2 regions of the Paraburkholderia sp. EG286A genome follow, and region 1 is predicted to be linked to the other one. Evidence: riboswitches for the same ligand, from Rfam matches in the RefSeq annotation. Region 1 holds a riboswitch; the other holds the start of a gene.

The links. Region 1 has a riboswitch for cobalamin ahead of cobG (precorrin-3B synthase). Riboswitches for the same ligand answer to the same signal wherever they lie in the genome.
Region 2: linked by a shared signal. The riboswitch ahead of AB4Y35_RS19545 (TonB-dependent receptor) and the one ahead of cobG (precorrin-3B synthase) in region 1 are both predicted to bind cobalamin.

What each region holds. Positions count from the first base shown of each region.
Region 1 is NZ_JBFRCB010000006.1:492,380-503,072, reverse strand. It holds gene AB4Y35_RS29315 (precorrin-2 C(20)-methyltransferase) at 1-577, opposite strand, end outside; gene AB4Y35_RS29310 (precorrin-8X methylmutase) at 578-1,204, opposite strand; gene cobG (precorrin-3B synthase) at 1,197-2,582, opposite strand; cobalamin riboswitch at 2,678-2,866, opposite strand; gene cbiE (precorrin-6y C5,15-methyltransferase (decarboxylating) subunit CbiE) at 3,034-4,260, shown strand; gene AB4Y35_RS29295 (cobalt-precorrin-6A reductase) at 4,257-4,982, shown strand; gene cobM (precorrin-4 C(11)-methyltransferase) at 4,997-5,734, shown strand; gene AB4Y35_RS29285 (MarR family winged helix-turn-helix transcriptional regulator) at 5,731-6,177, opposite strand; gene AB4Y35_RS29280 (hypothetical protein) at 6,281-6,646, shown strand; gene AB4Y35_RS29275 (glutathione S-transferase family protein) at 6,660-7,277, shown strand; gene AB4Y35_RS29270 (sodium:solute symporter) at 7,339-8,814, opposite strand; gene AB4Y35_RS29265 (DUF3311 domain-containing protein) at 8,811-9,026, opposite strand; gene AB4Y35_RS29260 (MarC family protein) at 9,272-9,949, shown strand; gene AB4Y35_RS29255 (class II glutamine amidotransferase) at 10,005-10,693, shown strand, end outside.
Region 2 is NZ_JBFRCB010000004.1:149,393-160,085, reverse strand. It holds gene AB4Y35_RS19580 (3-(methylthio)propionyl-CoA ligase) at 1-156, shown strand, start outside; gene AB4Y35_RS19575 (porin) at 266-1,456, shown strand; gene AB4Y35_RS19570 (BON domain-containing protein) at 1,489-1,857, shown strand; gene AB4Y35_RS19565 (DUF2182 domain-containing protein) at 2,092-2,901, opposite strand; gene AB4Y35_RS19560 (DUF899 domain-containing protein) at 2,910-3,674, opposite strand; gene AB4Y35_RS19555 (helix-turn-helix domain-containing protein) at 3,824-5,044, shown strand; gene AB4Y35_RS19550 (glutamine cyclotransferase) at 5,080-5,721, shown strand; gene AB4Y35_RS19545 (TonB-dependent receptor) at 5,770-7,701, opposite strand; cobalamin riboswitch at 7,806-7,988, opposite strand; cobalamin riboswitch at 8,079-8,213, shown strand; gene AB4Y35_RS19540 (porin) at 8,460-9,554, shown strand; gene AB4Y35_RS19535 (phosphatase PAP2 family protein) at 9,615-10,693, opposite strand, start outside.

The DNA of each region.
Region 1 (10,693 bases):
GGCGCACCTTGTCGAAGTTGCGGCCCAGTTTCATGATCACGGCGGCGTCCGCGTCGGCCAGGCGCCGGCGCAATTCGTCCTCGGGCAGCACGCCCGAGAGTACGGCGAGGCTCTGGTTGCGGTAGACGAGCGGCACGCCCAGCACCGCCGCGCCGCCCAGCATCGAGCACACGCCCGGCACGACTTCGGCCTCGTAGTGCGCGGCGAGGCGGTCGTGCAGATACATGTACGAGCCATAGAAGAACGGATCGCCTTCGCAGATCACGGCCACGTCGCGTCCGGCGTCGAGATGGCGCGCAAGCATTTGCGCCGCGCCGTCGTAGAAGTCGGCGATGATCGCTTCGTACGAGAGCGGCGGTTCGAGCGCTTCGGTCGTCACGGGGTACACGAGCGGCAGGCGTTCCTGCTCCGCTTCGAGATGGGCCTCGACGATGCCGAACGCATTGCCTTTCTTGCCCTTCGCGACGAAATACGCGACCACGGGAGCGGCCTTGAGCAGGCGCAGCGCCTTGAGCGTGAGCAGTTCGGGGTCGCCGGGGCCGACGCCAATGCCGTGCAGACGTCCTTTGCGGATCATTTATTCGGTCTCCGAAGCGAGTGCGTTGACGGCGGCGGCGGCCATCGCGCTGCCGCCGCGGCGGCCGTGCACGACGACGAAGGGCACGCCGTGACTTTCGGCTGCGAGTTGCGCCTTGGACTCGGCCGCGCCGACGAAGCCGACGGGAAAGCCGAGGATGAGCGCGGGGCGTGGGGCGCCCGCGGCAATCATGTCGAGCAGATAAAAGAGCGCGGTGGGCGCATTGCCGATCGCAACGACGCTGCCTGCCAGATGCGGCCGCCACAGTTCGAGCGCGGCTGCCGAGCGCGTGTTGCCGACATCGCGCGCGAGATCCGGGACGGCGGGATCGTCGAGCGTGCAGATCACGGCGTTGTCCGCGGGCAAGCGCGCGCGCGTCACGCCATAAGCGACCATTTTCGCGTCGCAGAGAATCGGCGCGCCGCCCGCGAGCGCGTTGCGGCCCGCCGTGCCCGCGCCTGCGGAAAACGCGAGGTCGGCGGCGACGTCGACCATGCCGCATGCGTGGATCACACGCACGGCTAGTTTTTCGAGGTCGGCGGGAATGCGCGAGAGGTCGGCTTCGGCGCGGATCGTCGCGAACGACTCGCGATAGATCGCCTGGCCGTCGCGAATGTAATCAGACATCTTGGGTACTCCGGGGCCGCTGCGCGAGGGCTAGCGCGGCGGCTTCGATCGTCAGGTTGCGCGCGACGAGCCGGCCGAAGCCGCTTTGCGTCTCGTCGCGCTGGTACAGGTCGTAGTGGTCGGGGGCGCTGGCGAGCAACGTGAACGGCGCGCAATGCGCGGCCGCGCAGGAGCGCTCGCAGCCGCTCAGGTGGGCTTCGGCGCCGGGCGGCAGCAGGGCGGCGAGGCGCTGGGCGTCGGCTTTCGTGTCCGCGCGGCTTTTTGCGCATCCCGTCGAGCCGGTGCACGCGATCAGGCGCGCGAGCGGGTTGGCGCGCGAGACGATGAGACCGAGCGCGTGCAGGCGTTCGAGCGCAGCGGGCACGGCGTGCGCGGGCACGTTCGGCAGCAGCACGCCTTGCCATGGCGTCACGCGCAGCGTCGCATCGCCCGAGTCTTCCGCGAGCGCGGCGAGTGCGTGCAGCGTTGGCGCGTCGATACGGCCGAGCGCGGGCTGCGTGCCCACGTAGCCGCGGCCGTCGGCGTGCAGCGCGTGCGCGCCGAGGCGCAGGTCGGCGGGACTCGCCGCGCGGCGCCACGCGTGCAGCGTGGCGTCGTCACGCATCAGCGTGCATTCGCCATGCTGTTGCGCGCGCTGAAGCAGCGCGTCGAGCGAGTGAGCGGCCAGCACGTCGCGCATGCGTGTGGCGTCCGCGCCCGCGAGATCGAGGAACGCATGCAGCAGCGCGCGCATCGATGGGCAAACGTCTTCGGCGCCAAGCGTGCCGACTGGCTGCGCCGTGGGGCAACCCGCGAGGCCCAGCGCGAAGCGCACCGTTGCGCCATGCGGCAGCGCGGCGAGCCAGATGTCGTGCGGATGCTCGAGCATCGCCACACGCTCGCCGCCGTCCAGTTGCAGCGCGAACTTGGGCGAGAGCGCGGCGAAGCGTGGCTCGCGCCGCATCATGTCGATGAGCGCGGCGGCGAGTTCCGTCGTGTCGCACAACGCGTCAGGATCGAGGCCCGCGAGCGGGCTCAGCATCACGTTGCGCAATTCGTCGGCGGCGCAAGCACGCTCGATCGGGCTCGCGGCGTCGATGCCGGTAGGGCCGAGGCCTGCGTCGATCAGCGCGGCGCTCAATGCCGCTTCCTCGCCGGCGCGCACGCCGCGAATCTGCACGTTCGCGCGATTGGTCAGTTCGAGTACGCCGTTCGCGTGTGTCGACGCTGCGTCGGCGAGGGCCCGCGCACGCGCGGCGCTCAGCACGCCGCCAGGCAGACGGATGCGGCACAGGCCGCCGTCGCGCGCCGCGACCACGCGCACGAGCCCCGGGCACGCCGAGGGGCGGAGCACGGCTAATGCGGCAATGGGCGAGACGGGCTTCGTTGCGTGTTTCAAGGCATTATCGGGTAAGCATCACGCTGGAGCGGCGCGTTGCCCGCACGGCAGGCGGGAAACGGCAGCGATATCGGTACACCCCGCCCGATATGGGTTCGCGCGAACAGTCGGCCGGCAGGTCTCCTGGCTCGCAGGTCGTGAACCGCATCGGCCTTCCCGGTAAAACCAGTGGCTCGGGTGGATGCGGTCTCGCTGCTCACAGTCGCGGGGGCGGCCACAGCTTGCTGTGTTCCCTGATTGCGATCCGGAGTTAGCGCTTCAGCGCTTACTCCGGTCCCATGCAAAGCTGCGATCCGGAGTTAGCGCTTCAGCGCTGACTCTGGTCTCACGCAAAGTTGCCTTAACGGCGCCGGCGGACACGGTATTATGCCCGTTTTCGCGCGTGCTCCGCCCCACGATCGGGCTGCGGGCCCGTGGCGGCATAGAGAAACAGGCAACGGCGGGAGAGCGAATGCAGGGCAAGCAGGCATGGCTGACGGTGGTGGGCATCGGCGACGACGGCTACGCGGGGCTCGGGCGCGACGCGCGGCGCGCGCTGTTCGACGCGGCCATCGTGACGGGTGGCGAGCGCCATCTGGCGATGCTGCCCTCGCGCGTGCGTGCACGGCGCGAAGCGTGGCCCCAGCCGTTCAGCGTGGAGGCGCTGCTTGCGTACCGCGAGGCGAATGCGTCCGTCTGCGTGCTCGCGAGCGGCGACCCCATGCTGTTCGGCGTAGGCGCGACGCTCGCGCGCCGCGTGGCGCCAGGTGAAATGCGCGTGCTGCCCGCGCCGTCGTCGCTCTCGCTCGCGGCGGCGCGCATGGGGTGGGCGTTGCAGGATACGGCGATGGTCTCGCTCGTCGGCCGTCCGCTCGATGCGCTGCGCCGCCATCTCTACGCGCGCTCGCGCGTGCTCGCGTTGAGCGCGGACGGCCGCACACCCGCGGCGCTCGCCGCGCTGCTCGCCGAAGCGGGCTTCGGCGCCACGCGTCTTGCGGTGTTCGAGCATCTCGGGGGCCCGCTCGAACGCCGCATCGAAGGCCGCGCCGACGCGTGGCACGTCGAACAAGCCGCGGCGCTCAATCTGGTCGCGTTCGAATGCGAAAGCGATAGTGCGCAGACGCCCGCGCGCGGCTGGACGCTCACGCCCGGCCTTCCCGACGACGCCTTTCGCCACGACGGTCAGATCACGAAGCGCGACGTGCGCGCGCTCACGCTCGCGCGTCTCGCGCCGACGCCCGGCGCGCTGCTGTGGGACGTGGGCGCGGGCAGCGGCTCGATCGGCATCGAGTGGATGCGCTCGCACGCCGCCTGCCGCGCGATCGCGATCGAGGCGCACGCCGAGCGTCAACGCTTCATCGAGCACAATCGCGCGGCGTTGGGCGTGCCGGGTTTGCAACTCGTCGCGGGCCGCGCGCCCGAAGCGCTCGCAGGACTCGCCGCGCCCGACGCGGTCTTCATCGGCGGCGGCGTGACCGTACCCGGCGTGCTGGACGCGTGCTGGGCGGCGCTCGCGAGCGGCGGCCGACTCGTCGCGAACGCGGTGACGTTGCAGAGCGAAGCGGCACTCGTGGCATGGCGCGCGCAGCACGGCGGCACGCTCACGCGCATCGGCATCGGCGAGGCGCAACCGCTGGGCGGCTTCGACACCTGGCGTCAGGCCTTGCCCGTCACGCTTTACGAGGCCGTCAAGCCATGACGGCGCGCATCCTGCTGCTCGGCGGCACCGGCGATGCGCTGGCGATCGCGCGCACGCTCGGCCCGCAGCACGTGTACTCGCTCGCGGGCCTTGGCCGCGTGCCCGCCGATCTCGCCTGCGCGGTGCGAGTGGGCGGCTTTGGCGGGGCAGAAGGGCTCGCGCGCTTTCTCGCCCACGAAAACATCGCACTCGTCTTCGACGCCACGCATCCCTATGCCGCGCAGATCAGCGCCAACGCGGCGCGCGCATGCGTGGCGGCAGACGTGCCGTACTGGGCGCTGCGGCGTGCGCCGTGGCAGCCGCAGCCCGGCGACGACTGGCGCATGGTGAGCGGCTGGGCCGGGGTAGTCGAGGCGATTGCGCCGTTCGCGCGCCCGCTCTTCACGCTCGGGCGCGAGCCGCTCGCGCATCTGGACGAAGTGCCGCCGCAGCAGCACTGGACGATCCGTTGCCTCGAAGCGCATCCCGGCCACGCCCGCGCACACATCATCGATGCGCGCGGGCCGTTCACCGCCGACGGCGAGCGCGCGCTCTTTACCGAGGCGCGCATCGACGTCGTGGTCAGCAAGAACAGCGGCGGCGCCGCGACCGAAGCGAAGCTCGCCGTCGCGCGCGAACTGGGCTTGCCCGTGGTGATGATGCAGCGCCCGCCGCTGCCCGACGCGCAACGTGAATTCACGTCGGCGCAAGCGGCAATCGACGCGCTCGCGAACCCTGTTTAGCGGAGTTTTCACGCATGACCGTTTTCTTCATCGGCGCGGGGCCGGGCGATCCTGAACTGATCACCGTGAAGGGCCAGCGCCTCGTGCGCAGCTGCCCCGTCATTCTCTACGCGGGCTCGCTCGTGCCGCCCGCCGTGCTGGAAGGCCACCGCGCGCATAAGGTGGTGGACACGGCGCCGCTCACGCTCGACGAGATCGTCGCGCTGCTCGAAAACGCGCATGCCCAGGGCTTCGACGTGGCGCGCGTGCATTCGGGCGACCCGTCGCTCTATGGCGCGATCGGCGAGCAGATCCGGCGCTTGCGCATGCTCGGTATTCCTTATGAAGTCGTGCCCGGCGTGACCGCGGCCGCTGCGTGCGCGGCGGCGCTCGGCAGCGAACTCACGCTGCCGGGCATTTCGCAGACGCTCATCCTGACGCGCTACGCCACGAAAACGTCGATGCCCGAAGGCGAGCAGCTAGGCGACCTCGCGCGGCACAAGGCGACGCTCGCGATTCACCTGGGCGTGCGCCATATCGCGCGCATCGTCGAGGAATTGCGGCCGCATTACGGCGAAGATTGCCCGGTCGCGGTGATCTATCGCGCGAGCTGGCCCGACGAGGAACGCGTAACGGGCACGCTCGCGGATATCGCGCAGAAGGTGCTGGCGACGGATATCGAGCGTACGGCGCTCATTCTCGTGGGGCGCGTGCTCGCGGCGGAGGGATTTGCGGATTCGACGCTTTACGGGACGCAGAAGCGCCAGGACTAAGAAAGCGCGCGCAAGTGCGCCCGCAGCTTGTCCACCTCGCCCTCGGCGAACTCCTTTTCGATTTCCTCATGCGTTTGCTGCCATAGCGGAAATGCCGCGTTGAGCAGCCGATGCCCCTCGTCCGTGAGGCTCAGCAAGCGGCTGCGCTTGTCTTCCGGGTCCTGCTCGATCACGACGAGACCGCGCCGCTCCAGTGGCTTGAGCGCGGCCGTGAGCGTGGTGCGGTCCATGGCCAGCAGCGACGCCACGTCTTTCATGCCGGGCGGATGCGGCCGGTTCAGCGACATCAGCAGCGAAAACTGCCCGTTCGTGAGATCGAGCGGCCGCAGCACGTCGTCGAAAATGCGCGCGAGATTGCGTGCCGCCCGCTGCATATGCAGACACAGGCAGCAATCGCGCACCAATAGCGTGGTTTCGAAGGGAAGTTTCTTTGCGCGTGCCATGTTGCAATTATGTTGATATCAACCTATGCTGTCAAGGCCGGATGGGCGACATGCCGTTGCTCCCGTTTTCAGACCAGCAACCAGACCAGCAGTTGGAGGACACATGAGCGATCAGAAACTGTTTCTCGCTGTTTTTCTCGGTACCAAAGACAACGCGCGCATGAAGGGTTGGGCGGCGCTTTCCGAAGCGGATCGACATGCAAAGGAAAAGGAGGGCATAGCGGCCTGGCACGCGTGGGTCGAAAAGCACAAGGCGTCGATCGTCGATATGGGCGGCCCGCTCGGCAAGACCAAGTCGATTGGCGAGGATGGCATCGCGGATACGTCCAATGCGCTAACGGGCTATACCGTGCTGCGTGCCGCATCGCACGAAGAGGCCGCGAAGCTGTTCGAAGGGCACCCGCATTTTTCGATTTTTCCGGGCGAGGGCGTCGAAGTGATGCCGGTTTTGCCGATTCCCGGTGTCTGAACGGAGGCGCGCCATGAAACTCTACGGCTTTGCCGGCACCCGTTCGCAACGCGCGCTATGGGGCCTCAAGGAAGTCGACGCCGATTTCGAATTCATCTCGGTCAATCTGCTCGAAGGCGAGCACAAGCGGCCCGAATACCTGCGCATCAATCCCGCGGGCAAGGTGCCCGTGCTGATCGACGGCGACCGCGTGATTCCCGAATCGGCTGCCATCGTGCTGTATCTCGCGGATAAATATCCGGAGAAGGCGCTGTTGCCCGCCGATCTCGACGAGCGGGCGCAGGCGTATCGCTGGACCCTGTTCGCGGTCACCGAGCTGGAGCAGCCGCTCTGGAGAATCACGCGGCATTCGTTCCTGTATCCGCCGGAAAAGCGCAGCCCCGCCGAAATCGAACTCGCGCGGGAGGACTTCAGGACCATGGCCGCGGTGCTCGAGAAGCATCTCGAAGGACGCGAGTTCATCGTCGGCAACCAGCTTTCCGTCGCCGACTGCGTGACGGTGTATCTGATGGACTGGGCCAACGAAGTGCAACTGCTCGACGGCTTCCCGCGTTTGCAGGCGTATCTCGAACGCCTCTACGCGCGCCCCGAGGCGCCGCAGCGCATCGCCGAAGCGCGCAAGGCGGCATAAATGAAAAACGGCCCAACCGGATCACGCCGATTGGGCCGCCTCGCTACCGCGTTACGCCATCTCAATGCGCCCGCGCATGCTCATGATCCACATGCGTGCGCGGCTGCGTCACCGTGCTCACCACCACGAGCACGATCACGTTCACGAACAGCGCAAGGAAGCCGATGTTGACGTCCTTGAGCGCGTCCGGCGCGAACGGAATCAGCTGAGCCACGCTCACATGCGTGAGCGTCGTGGCGATCACCACGAGCACGCCCGCCACGATGCCGCAGAACGCGCCTTGCTTCGTCACGCGATTGTGCGCAAAGAGGCTGCACACCAGCGCCGGGAACAGCTGCGTGACGAAGTTGTAGCCCATCAGCAGCAGCGCGACGATGGTGTCGCCGCCCTTGAGCGTAAAGCCGACCGCCACGAGCGCGATTACCGGCACGAAAATGCGCGCGAGCTTCGCGACTTGCGCGTCGTTCGCGCTCTTCGAGAGTGCGCCGCGATAGACGTCGTTGGCGAGCAGCGTCGAAGCCGTGGTGAGGATCATCGAGCCCGGCACGAGTGCGGTGAGCACGCCCGCCGCGCCGATGACGCCCACGAACCACGGATCGAACGTCTGCAGCGCGAGACGGAACAGCGAGAGGTCGATGTCGGAGCCCTTGAGGCCCGGCACCTTGAGCACGGCCGCGAAGCCGCAGAAGAACACGAACAGCAAAATGAGCTGATAGAGCGGCAGGATCATCGCGTTGCGGCGGAAGATGCGCTCGTTCTTCGCGGTGTAGACCGACATGAACGTGTGCGGCCACATGAAGAAGCCCAGCGCCGTGAGCAGCACGGTGGACTGGAACCACGTCACGCTCTGGCCTCGCGCCGGGAACGTGAGGAAGCCGGGCTTGGCGGCGTCGATGGCGCGGAACATCTCGCTCAGGCTGCCATAGTGGTGGATCGGCAGGTAAATGCCGAGGAACACGGCAATGGCGAGAATCATCGTGTCCTTCACGACCGAGTTCCACGCGCAGCCGCGCACGCCCGAAACGATCACGTAAGCCGTGACCACGGCCGCGCCGATCCAGATCGCTGCCGTGGAGGAGATCGCGCCATAGGAGGCCGTCGTCACGATGATGCCGAGGCCCTTGAGCTGCAGGACGAGATACGGCACGAGCGCGAGCACGCCCACGCACGCCACCAGCACGCCCAGCGCGGGGCTCTGGTACTTGCGCGCGAAGAAGTGCGGCTGCGAGACGAGCCGGTGCTGCTTGGCGAAGCGCCATACGGGCGGCAGCATCCAGTACGAGAGAATGTATGCAAGCGTGCCGTAAGCCAGAATGTAGTAGACGGGCGCGCCCTTGCCATAGGCGAAGCCGCTGCCGCCGAGGAACGTGAAGGTGGTGTAGATCTCGCCCGCCATCAGCAGGAACACGAACGCGGTGCCGAAGCTGCGGCCGCCCACGGCCCACTGCTCGAGGTTCATGTCGTGCCCGCGGCGGGCGCGCATGCCGAGGTAGAGCGCGACGAAGGTCATCGCCGCGATGATGATGAGGGCGCTCATGATCGCACCTCCGCATCCGCGTCGCCCGAAAGCCGGTTGACCGGGTCGAGCCGGTAGACGATCCCCATGATCACCGCGGCCAGCACGACCCACATGACGATCCACGCGAGCACGAGCGGCATGCCGAGCACGAGCGGCTCGGTGCGATTGACAAACGGCACCCCTAACAGGATGCCGATAAAGGGCAAGGCAGCGAGCAACCGCAGTGACATGGCAACTCCTCTTTCATATAAGAAGAAAAGAAACGTCGCGTCGGGGTGCGAGGCCACCCACTCTATGCTTGTGAACGCGCCCCGTAAAGCTGCCAAAAATACTGAAGGGCTTGCCGTAAAGTTTGGTGCAACGCGCCATTTTCCGGGGCATCGAGCGACACCGATCCGGCACGCCTGACGCCGATCCGGCTACACTTCTCGCAGCCCGGCGCGCTTTTTGCGCATGCCCTTAACGGATCGACTCCATGATCGAGAGCCTGATTTCAGACATCCTGTTCGGTTTCACCGGACTCATCAGCATCATCAATCCCTTGAGCGGTGCTTTTGTTTTTCTCGATCGCACCACGACGCTTACCGACGAAGAGCGGCGCCTGCTCGCCAAACGCGTGGCGATCAACGCGTTCTTCGTACTGGTCGGGGCTTTTTTCGTCGGCACGCCCATCCTGCATTTCTTCGGTATTTCAATGGAAGCGCTGCGTATCGGCGGCGGCCTCGCCGTAGCCGTGGCCGGCTGGCAAATGCTCAACGCGCCCGAGCCGGAGCCGCCCGCGGTCGATCATCCGGTCAAGCCCGTGAGCGCGAGTTCGGCTTCCGGCAAGGCCTTTTTTCCGCTGACCATTCCGCTCACCACCGGCCCGGGCTCCATCGCCACGGCCATTGCGCTGAATGCCAACCGCACGCACAAGCTTTCGGCGTGGCTGCTCTCGAGCTTCGCGTCGCTCGTGATCTCCGCGCTTGTCATGCTCGTGATCTATTACGTGTACAGCCGCGCTGCGCGGCTTTCGCAGTACCTGGGTGTGGAAGGCACGCGCGTGGCCATGCGCGTGTCGTCGTTTCTGCTCCTGTGCATCGGGGTGCAGATCATACTGACTGGCCTGACCGGCTTTCTCACGCCGATCGCCGACCTGCGCGCCGCGAAGTAGCGGCGCTGTCAATCGGGCCGGCGTACACAAGCGTTCTCACGCGAAGGAGACCATCATGTGCCGCTGGCTTGCGTATAGCGGGAACCCCGTGCAACTCGAAACCGTGCTATTTCACGCACGGCATTCGCTGATCGATCAAAGCCTGCATTCCACCAAAGGCGCGACCACCACGAATGGCGACGGCTTCGGCATGGGCTGGTATCAGGACCCGCACGACATTCCCTATCGTTACCGCAGCGTGCATCCCGCCTGGAACGACCGCAACCTGCGCGAGCTGGCGCGCGCGGTGCGTGCGCCGATGTTCGTCGCGCACATACGCGCGGCCACGCATACGCCGGTGCAGGAAACGAACTGCCATCCGTTTCGCCACCGGCGCTGGATCTTCGCGCACAACGGCTTGATTCGCAGCTATCCGCTGATGCGGCGCGATCTGTTGGTCGCGATCGATCCGGGGCGTTTCAATGCGCTTGAAGGGTCGACCGATTCGGAAACGATGTTCTATCTCGCGATGACATTCGGCCTTGAAGTCGATCCTGTTCTTGCGCTGGAACGCATGGCGGGTTTTGTCGAGGCAACCGCGCAAAAGCATGGCGTCGAGCCGGCGCTCAACATGACGGTTTGCGCATGCGACGGCGAGCAGATCGTCGCCGTGCGCTATTCGAGCGAACGCAATTCCCGCTCGCTTTTTCACACCACGGCGTTCCGGCATCTGCGCGAACTGTATCCCGACGACCCGCGCATCAT
Region 2 (10,693 bases), on a different contig from region 1:
GACGACCTGCTCACGTTCTTCGACGGCCGCGTGGCGAAATGGTGGAAACCCGACGCCGTGCTGTTCATCGACGCCGTGCCGATCGGCGCGACGGGCAAGGTGCTCAAGAACCAGTTGCGCGACCAGTACGGCGGCCATTATTTGCAAGCTGGTTAAGGCCCCTGGTCACAGAGTTTCATTCAGGCAATACCCTTCAGGTTATACCCATCAGGCAACAACAAAAGACGCCGGGTCCACCTGGCGGCCACACACACGGAGAGAGGCAATGAAATTGAAGTTCGGCAGCGTGGCAGCGCTGGTCCTGTTCGCCAGCGCGGCGCATGCGCAGTCGTCGGTCACGCTTTATGGCGTGGTGGACTCCGGTCTGCTTTACCAGAGCACGTCGGCGCAGCATGCCTTCGCGCCCAAGACAGTGGGCGGCAAACTATTCAACGGCAACGCGGGCTCTATCTTTGCGCTCAAGGACGGCGGCATCTACTCGAGCATCTTCGGCATGAAGGGCAGGGAAGACCTTGGCGGCGGATACGCGGCCAACTTCAAGCTCCAGGGATCGTTCAACAGCTCCAACGGGCAGACGGGACTGAACAGCTCGGCAACGGCGAGCGCGATTTTCAACCAGGTCACCACCATTGGCCTTTCGGGTCCGTTCGGCAAGATCGACTTCGGCCGCCAGTTTGCGCCGATGGCCTACGCCATGGCCGAAACGGACGTGCGTAATGCGCAGTACTTCGGCAGCACGCTGACTGCCTGGCTGACCATGAACACGATGTCGGGCTGGGCGGGGAACAACACGAATGCCCAGATTGGCGCGCTTTACGACGACAATGCGATTGTCTATAACTCGCCGTCGTTTTACGGTCTTTCGACTGCACTCGAATACGCGCCCGGCGGCGTGGCAGGGCAGCCCCAGGGCGGCACGCGCGAGTCGGCCATTCTCAAGTACTCGGGCTTTGGCCTGAACGCCGATGCCGTCTACTACAACGGTCACGATGCGAACCCGTACGGGTACTCGAACCCGCCGACTGCCGCGCCGGCAACCGGCCAGAACAACAACCGCTTCATCTATTTCGGCGCGAAATACACCTGGCACGGGCTCTCGGTCTCGGGCTCGTTCGCCAACGGCCGCAATCCGGCCAACACGAACGGGGTGCCGAAGTCACTGGTTGTCTCCGGTGATTTTGACATGTGGACGGGCGGTCTTGGCTATCGCTTCTCGCCGGCGCTCAACGTCACTTCGGGCGTCTACTACCTGAAGGACAACCGGAACAACTCGAACCAGTCGACTGCCTACGTACTCGGCGCCGAGTACAACATCTCGGGACGCACGCTGGTTTATGCCCAGGGCGGCTATGTGTCCAACCGCGGCCAGATGAACCAGGAGCTCATTTACGGCACGCCTGTCGCCCCGGGTCGCAACACCACGGCTGTCAACGTCGGCCTGCGCCATACCTTTTAAGCCGCGAGCAGAAGCCACCATTGGAGTATGGAATGAACACATTTAACAAGACCCTCAGCCTTGCACTCGTCACGCTGCTCGCCGCGGCGTCCCTGAACGCTTCGGCCCAAACCGAGGCCAGCGCGCCCAGCGCCACGGCCTCGGCGGCGGCCAGCACCGAGGCACCCGCGACGCCGAGCAACACCAAGCTGCGGCGCGCGGTGTACCGCGCGCTCGCGAAGCACAAGGAAATTCAAGGCGGCAGTATCGGCGTCAGTGCCAAAAATGGGGCGATTACGCTCAATGGCACGGTCACGGATGCGGCGCAGGTCGACAGAGCCGCCGAGATCGCCAGGGGCGTTCCTGGCGTGACCTCGGTGACGAACAAGCTGACGGTTCAGAAACCTTTAGGCGGCATGTGAGCCGCCACCAGAGGCGCGGAGTGCGGTGAGGCCGGGAGTCCCCCCGGTCGCGCCGGGCTTCGCCCGGCAGCACGGAGGTTGAATCCAGTCGGCCTCCTGCTGTTACTCCGGACTGCTAATAACAATCCGGAGCGTCGATCAGACTCGTGTGCAGGCGCGAGTCTGGAGGCGTGAGTTCGACGTTAGAGTCGGAGCGTTTTATCGCCGTTTCGCGAGTGCGGAACGGCGATTTTTTTATGCAGCCAACGCCCGCACCAGCATCACCAGGCCCGCCGCAATCGCAGCCGCGCCAATCCCGCGTGCGACTCTTGTGCCGCCCGGCATCCACCGCTCCGCCGCGATCGCCGCCGCGACCAGCGCCATCGCAGGCCGATCCATCACGCCCGCCGCAAGCAGCGCCGCCATCAAATTTCCGCAGCAGTACAGGCAATGCCGGCCGAGCTTCAGGCCGTGACGCAGCGCAGCCTGCATATCGAACCGCGCATGCCCGCACGACGGCACGTTCCCGCAGCACGCAAGCCACCGCGCTTTCCACGCGGAGAACTGCAGCACGCCCGCCATCACGACGACCACACCGGCCAGGGCCGGCGCGCTATGCGCTAGCGCTGGCGCCTCGACGGCCAGCGCGGTGAGTTGCGCCCCCGCCGCGAACACGAGCCCCCCGACTACGAGCCACACGAAGAAGTAACCCGCACCGGCCATCACCGTCATCCCACCCGCACGCGCTGCGCGTGCGTCGCCCAGCGCCTCGAAATACCGCCACAAAGCGGGTGCGACCGCGGGCAACATCATTGCGACCATCATCACATTCCACATGCCGGCAAACGATACGGCGGCGTCGAACCAGGTGCGTCCGCACATGGGCGTCCAGAGCGTGGACATCGTCCAGCCGCCGGGCATCGGCGTGCCACCCATCGCCTGCATCGAAGCGCACCAGACGAACGTCGCCGCCGCGCTCGCCGCGCAGACCAGCGACGCAACGCCAAAGAAAATCGCGCGCGGTGTACCGCCGCGCAGCCGTACCGTCATGCCGACGTTATCCATGATGCGCCTCAGCTCTCTGCGTACTCGTCATGCCGGTGCCACCAGATGCCGGCCTCGTTGCGTCCCTTCGGCGCGCGGTCGAGCCACTGGTACATGCCCCACACACCATCGAGGCCGCGCGCATAGGTCGAGTACGTGTGATAGACCACGCCGTCCTCGAGCACGAACGCGCTCAGGCCCGGACGGTCGCGCGTGTAGGTCGCCGCGTCGGTGCCGCAGCTCGCCGCGAACTCGGCAACAGGGGCGGGCGGCGGATTCATGTCCATGGCCTGGCCGCTGCGCGCGTAGTTGTATTCGATGTCGCCCGCGCGCTGCTGCGCCGTGGTGAACGACACGTTGAAATCGAAGTTGAAGTCGTTGCCGCTCGACGAGGCCCACGGGAAATGCCATCCCATGCGCTTGCGGTAGCTGAGCAGTTTCGCGAGCGGCGCGCGCGAGACCGCCATGAGCCGCACGTCGTGATTCGCGAGATGCACGGCGATGCCTTCGAAACCATCCGCAATCGACGAGCACGACGGACAGCCCGCCGCGTAATCCGGTCCGAACATGAAGTGATAAACGAGCAGTTGCGAGCGCCCCTTGAAGAGATCGGCGAGCGTGGCGCCGCCGTCTTCGGTTTCGAAGCGATAGGTCTTGTCGACGCGCACCCACGGCAACGCCTGGCGTTGCTGCGCCAGTGCGTCGCCGCGGCGCGTGTGTTCTTTCTCGGCGGCGAGCAGTGCGATGCGCGCCGCAAGCCAGTCTTCGCGCGTTCCTGTGGTATGGGTTGCCATTGCCTGGTCCTCCTATGGATTCACTATGGTGGTGGCGCGCTGCGCGCATCGCCATGCCGTTCGATCGATGATTCGTTTGATCGCCGTGTTAGATTAGGTCCGGACCGAGGAGGAGGGGGAGTGACAAGTGTGGCGGGATTCCCATGACCATGGATTCGTTGATCACGGCGGCGGCGCGCGCGCTCGCCGCCGGTGATCCGCTCGGCGCGCTGAACCGGGTCGCGTTGCGCGACGACGCGCCCGCGCTCGCGCTGCGCGGCATCGCCATGGCGCAGCTCGGCGACTTCGCGCGCGCCAAGGCGCTGCTGCGCAGCGCGGCGCGCGGCTTCGGCTCGCGCGAGGCCGTGGCGCGTGCACGCTGTGTCGTCGCCGAGGCCGAAATCGCGCTTGCCTCACGCGATCTCGGCTGGCCGACCGATACGCTCGCTGCGGCGCGGCAAACGCTCGAGGCCCATGGCGACCGCCTCAATGCCGCGCACGCGCGCTACCTGGAAATTCGCCGGTTGCTGCTCATCGGCCGCCTCGACGAGGCCGGCGGCATGCTTGCCGAAGCCGATCCCGCGCCGCTGCCGCCCGCATTGCGCGCGGCGCACGAACTGATCGCCGCCGGCATTGCCATGCGGCGCATTCAGACGCAGGCGGCGCGGCGCGCGCTCTCCGCGGCCGCGCGCGCCGCGCGTCAGGCGGGCATCGCGGCGCTGAGCGCCGAGATCGAGAGCGCCGCGCTGCTGTTGACCTCGCCCGCTGCGCGCCTCATCGCGCGCGGTGAAGAGCGGGTGCTGCTGCTGGAAGACGTCGAGGCGCTGCTCGCCTCGAAGGCGCTCGTCGTGGACGCGTGCCGCTACGTCGCGCGCGAGGGCCCGACCGTCATCGAACTCGCAAGACGGCCCGTGCTGTTCGTGCTCGCCCGCGCGCTCGCCGAGGCGTGGCCCGCCGACGTGCCGCGCGACGCGCTCATCGCCCGCGCCTTTCGCACGAAGCACGCCGACGAAACGCACCGCGCCCGCCTGCGCGTGGAAATCGGCCGCTTGCGCACGCTGATGCGCGACGTGGCCGAGATCGGCGCGACCCAGCAGGGCTTCGCGCTGGCGCCGCGCCACGCGAGCGAAGTGGTGGTGCTGGCGCGGCCCGTGGAAGAAAAGCACGCCGCCGTGCTGGCTTTTCTCGCTGACGGCGAATCGTGGTCGAGTTCGGCGCTGGCGCTCGCGCTCGGCGCGAGCCAGCGCACCGTGCAGCGCGCGCTCGACTCGCTCGCCGCGGAGGACAAGGTGCAGTCGTTCGGCTACGGCCGCGCGCGCCGCTGGACCACGCCGCCCGTCCCCGGATTCGCGACGACCTTGTTACTCCCCGCGCCGCTGCCAGGCGACTAGGATGAACGCCTGTCCCGTCATTCAAGGAGGAAACCATGAAACGAACGACTGCCGAAATCGTCCGCGAGTACGGCCCTTTTCCCGGCATCGAGAAGGTGGGCGGGGTCTCGTACGACGGTAAGCAGGTGTGGTTCGCCGTGGGCGAGCGCATCGCGTCGCTCGATCCGCAGAGCGGCCAGACGCAGCGCTCGATCGACATTGCGGCGCACGCGGGCACGGCGTTCGACGGCCGGCATCTGTTTCAGATCGCCGAGGACCGCATCCACAAGATCGACCCTGAAACGGGCCGCGTGCTTGCCACGATTCCCGCGCCTGGAGGCGGCGGCGACTCGGGACTCGCGTGGGCGGACGGCACGCTCTGGGTCGGGGTGTATCGCGAGCGCAAGATCCATCAGGTCGATCCGCAGACGGGCGCGATCCTGCGCACGCTCGAATCGAGCCGCTTCGTCACGGGCGTGACGTGGGTGGACGGCGAACTGTGGCACGGCACCTGGGAAGGCGACGAGAGCGACTTGCGGCGCATCGATCCGGGCACGGGCGAAGTGCTGGAACAGCTCGACATGCCGCCGGGCACCGCCGTTTCGGGGCTGGAGTCCGATGGCGGCGAGCAGTTCTTCTGCGGCGGCGGCAACAGCGGGAAGATTCGCGCGGTGCGGCGGCCGAAGCGCGAGGGCTAGGCGAGCGGGCGCGCGAAACGCTTGAACGCACCCGCTCGCACGCAACGCTCAGAACGTATAGGTCACCTTGCCAAACGCCGTGCGCCCCAGCGTGTTGTACCCGTATGCGGTCACGTACTGCCGGTTGAACACGTTCGCCAGCGTGGCCGAAAGCGCGAGATGCGCATTGACCTTGTACGACGCGCGCAGGCTCACCGTGGTCCACGAAGGCAGGTAGATCGTGTTGAGCTGGTCGTCGAACGTCGAGCCGTTATACAGCAGCGAAACGCCGGTACTGAGCGCGTGGAGCTGGAACTCGTCCCATGTGTGATCCACGCTCAGGCTCGCCGTCTGGCGCGGGCGGCGATTGAGCCAGGTCTGGTCGGTCACGTCCTGCGGATTCAGGATCCCCACCGTGAGGCTCACCGGCGTGGACTTGCCGAGCGTGCCCTTGTACGAGAGGTCGAGCCCCTGAATGTGCGCGCGGCCCACGTTCACGGGCAGGAAGGTCTGCGAGTTGTACGTGATGAGGTCGTGCACGCGCGTGTCGTACACGGCTGCCGTGAACGTGCCGATCGACGTGGTGGCGTCGAGCGCGGCTTCGACCGAATCGCTGCGTTCGGGCAGCAGGTTGGGGTTCGAGTAGCCCGGATAGTAGAGGTCGTTGAAGGTCGGCAGGCGGAACGCGTTGCCGTACGAAACGCGCGCCGTGTAGACCGGCGTGATCGCCCACGACAGTGCGACGTTGCCCGTATTCACCGATTGCCCCTGCACGATCTCGTGCCGCCCCGCCAGAAACAGCGTGACGGGCCCGAGCGTGGTGGACTGATGCATCGACACGGCCGAATCGTTGCGCGCGGGCAGGCCGCCCGGCACATCCACGGGCAGGAACGCCATCTCGCGCGTGTAGTCGTAGGCGAGCTTGGTCTCGCCGTCGAGCGGCATGCCGAAGAGCGTGTGGCCTCTTTCCTGATGCGTGATCGACGTGGAGGTGGAAAAGCGCGTCGAGTCGATCTCGTCGGTCGGGATCGTCGGGTCGTTCGAATAGAGGAACTGACGGTCCGTCGCGTAGCCCACCGACTGGTCGAACTGCGTGGTCGGCGTGATGTCGAGGTGGAACGCGAGGCCGGTCGTGAGCTGGTTGTCGCGCTGGCGGTCGTTGCCCCCCGCGTTGTCGTACGAGAGATCGGAGCGGTGGTAGAGCGCGAAGGTCGAGATCGACCAGTTGTCGTGCGCGTAGCCAAGGCGCGCGTCCAGGTTCTGCGCGTGGTACGCGTTGCGGCCGTCTTCGTGGCCGTAGGCCCAGGGCTGGGTCGCGTCGATGCCCGCCGTGTTGTAGTCGTGCAGGCCCAGCGAGTAGGTGAGGCCGCTCAGTGCGGAAAGCGGCCCGGTCGAGCCGATCGTGCCCGAGGTGCGCACCTGCGTGTCGAAGGTCTTGTTCGAGCCGCCGCCGAACGAGACGGTGGTCTGGTTCGGCTGGTTCGACGCATGACGCGTGAAGAGCTGCACGACGCCGCCCACGGCATCCGCGCCGAACGAGGCGGCTGCGGGGCCCGAGATCACTTCGACGCGGTCGAACGAGGCGGTCGCCAGATCGGCCCATTCGGCCGTGCCCGTGGTGACGGAGCCTATGCGTATGCCGTCGATGAACACGGCCACCTGGTCGGCCGACGACCCGCGGATGCTCACCCCCGTGTACGACCCCGGCCCGCCGGTCTGCGAGACGGTGACGCCGGGCAGCGTGGCGAGCGCCTGCGCGATGCTGGGGTCGGCGGGGGAGACGCGGTCGAGGTCCTCGCGCGTGAGCACCTGGGTGCTTGCGTAGCGCTGGTCGAACGATTGCGGCAGATGCTGCGCGTCGCCCACGACGAGGATATTGGGCAGCGTGGTGCCGTCGCCGGCTTGCTGCTGTGTCTGGGTGGGCGATGCGTCCGCGGCATGCGCGGATTGCCACGCACAGGCGAGCGCGGCGGAAGTCAAAACGAATTGGCGAAACTTCATGATGCGGTGGCTGGAAACAGCTCCTGAAAAACGGGCTGTCCGTGCAACGGGCGATCGCCGCGTGGGCGGTGCTTTTGCGCATTGGGGATCCCCGCCCGCTGCGGCTGCTGGACTCGGCTGATGGCAGGTCTCCTGGCTCGCGGGTCGACGTCCGTTGCCGGCCTTCCCGGTTTCCCAGTGGCACGCTCTGGCATGGACTCGCCGCTAACAGTTGCGGGGGCAGCCGCAGTCTTGCACTGCGTTCCCTTTTGATCCCGTCGCCGGGAACCATCAGCGCGCAAGGGTAATGGCCGCGCATTCGCCGCGTCAACCTTTGACGTGTGTCGTGTGGCGAAAACACCCGGTTTGGCCGCTCCCGCAACTTACGCTATCCTTGCAGCTGTTTTTCGCGCGTAGGCGCTGCACGAGCGAAACGCAGCAGGGAAGCCGGTGAGAATCCGGCGCGGTCGCGCCACTGTGACTGGCTGTCAATCGAGCCAGAAGTCAGACCTCGCTACGTTTATTTCACGACTCATTCCCGGGCGCGTAACCCAAGGAGCCGTCAATGCACACCCTCCTACCTTGGAAAAGCGGGCCAATCCGGCCGCCACCACCGGCCCCGATGCGGCGTAGACCGCTCACGGGCCACCAGGCGTTCGCTGTTCAAAAGCACGCTGGAAATTGACAGATTAACGACGACGTCGGGGCACCTCGCCGCAACAAGCGAGGGCTGACGGCGCTCGTCCATGCATTCTTTACAAGCACAAACAAGAAGACTCATGAACAAGCACATTCTGGCCGCCCTCGGCGGGGCGGCGTTGGCATTCACAGGCGCCGGCGCCTCGGCGCAGCAGGTCACGTTGTACGGTGAGATCGACGCTAGCGTCGACTATGTCAGCGACGTTGCGGGCCGCAGCCAGTATCGCGCAGGCTCGGGCCTGATCGACGGCAGTTTTTGGGGCCTGCAGGGCAGCGAGGATCTCGGCGGCGGCAACGCTGCGATCTTTCGCCTCGAGCGCGGTTTCTCGGTCACCTCCGGCGAAGCCTTCAACGACCATCCGTTCTATGTTGGTCTGCAATCCGAACGATTTGGCACGATCACGCTGGGCCGTCAGTACGACACGATGCACGACTACTTCGCCCCGTTTACGCTGACGGGCGGTGCGGGCGGCACGGCATTCGCGCACCCGTTCGACAACGACAACGCCAACAATTCGTGGCTCGCCTCGAACGCCGTGAAGTTCGCGAGCGCCACATACGGCGGTTTCAGCGCCGGCGCGATGTACGCGTTTTCGAACGCGGCGGGGCGCTTTGCGCAGAACCGCGCCTACGGTTTCGGCGCGCATTACGAGGGCGGCCCGTTCAGCGCCGGCGTGGCTTGGATGCACATCGACGGACGCGGCGCCTCTTCGGTGGGTGCGTACGACACGTCGGTGCTGCCGGGTGCGGGCCTCGTGCCGACTGAGGTCGCGGTGCAGCGCGAAGACACCATTGGCGCGGGCATGAGCTACGCGCTCGGCGACGTGACGCTCGGCGCAGCCTGGTCACGTTCCATTCATACGGGTGTGAGCGAGGCCGATGGCGGCGTGCCGCTGCCGTCGATCGCCTTCAGCAACTACGAAGTGAATGCGCTTTGGCAGGTGACGCCCGCGTTCTCGCTGGCGGGCATGTATGCCTATACGGGCGCGACCTCCGCACATTGGCATCAAGGTGCGCTGCAGGCCGACTATCAGCTGTCGAAACGCACGGACGTGTATACCGAGGCCGTCTATCAGCGCGCGTCGTCCGGTGCGTTTGCGATGATCAACACCTGCGACCCGTCGGGCGGCCGCAACCAGGTGCTCGTGGCGGCGGGCATCCGGCATCGCTTCTGATTCACACGCAAAGCGGCCCCGAACCATCGCGATTCGGGGCCGCTTTGCTGAGTGACTACATCACGAGGCCGAGAGCTTCACCGAAACGCCGGTCGAAGAATAAACGGGCGTGGCCTTGAAACCATCCACCGTGACCGTTGCGAATTTCACCGATGCGCCGCTGCCGTCGATCACGTCGATCGTGTCGCCCGCCTTCGGCGTATAGCCGTTCACGAACTTCACATGCAGCGTGCCGCCCGCCACCGTGAGCTGGCCGCCCACGCGCAGGCGTCCGCCGCCGTTGCCGTCGATGTCGAGTTCGAGCGTCGTGCCGTCGAGCTGCGTATACTTGCCCGCCACCGTCAACGGCGCGCTCGTCGCCACGGCCACGCCGCCGCCCGACCCGACGTACACGTCGCCGTTGCCGAAGGCCGTGGTCGACGCTGCAGCGAGCACGCCGCCGCTCACCTGCGAGCCTCCCGTATAGCTGTTGTTGCCCGCGAGCGTGAGCGTGCCGCTGCCCTGCAGCGTGAGCTTGCCCGAGCCGGCGATGTCGTTGCGCCAGGTGTCGGCGGCGTTGAAGCCACCCTGGGTCGCGTCCATGGCCACGATCACGTTGCCGCTGAACGCGCCATAACCGTCTGCAGCGCTAAACATGTTCAGACGGCCCCAGCCTTCGGTGTCGTCCATGACCGGATAGCCCGAGACGACTTCGGTCGTCTTCAGCACGACGCGGCGCTGGCTGGCGCTCAGGTACGGGAAGCGCGTTTCGAGCAGCACCTCGGCGCCCTTCGGCACGACGGGCGGTGCTTCGGTCGATTCGATCTGGCTGAAGCCGAACGTCATACGGCGCGCAAATTCCGACTTGTTGGTCGCATAGTCGGCAAAGCGGTCGGTCGCGGTCGTGGCCGAATGCGCGAAGGCGGGGAAGGTCGTGGCGCTCGTGCCGGTGGCCTGTTCGAGCGCGCTGTGCGCCTGCGCGTAGGCCGCGCTCTTGAGCGTGGCGTTCGCGGGGTCGTAGAGATTCGCGGCAGTGGCAGCCAGCGCGAACATGCGGCCGCCGATCACGTCGAGCGGCGAATGCATGCCCGCGAGAATGCGGTTTTCGCCGAGTTCGAGGCCGCGACTCGCCATTTCCTGGTAGCGCTCGGGCACGAGGT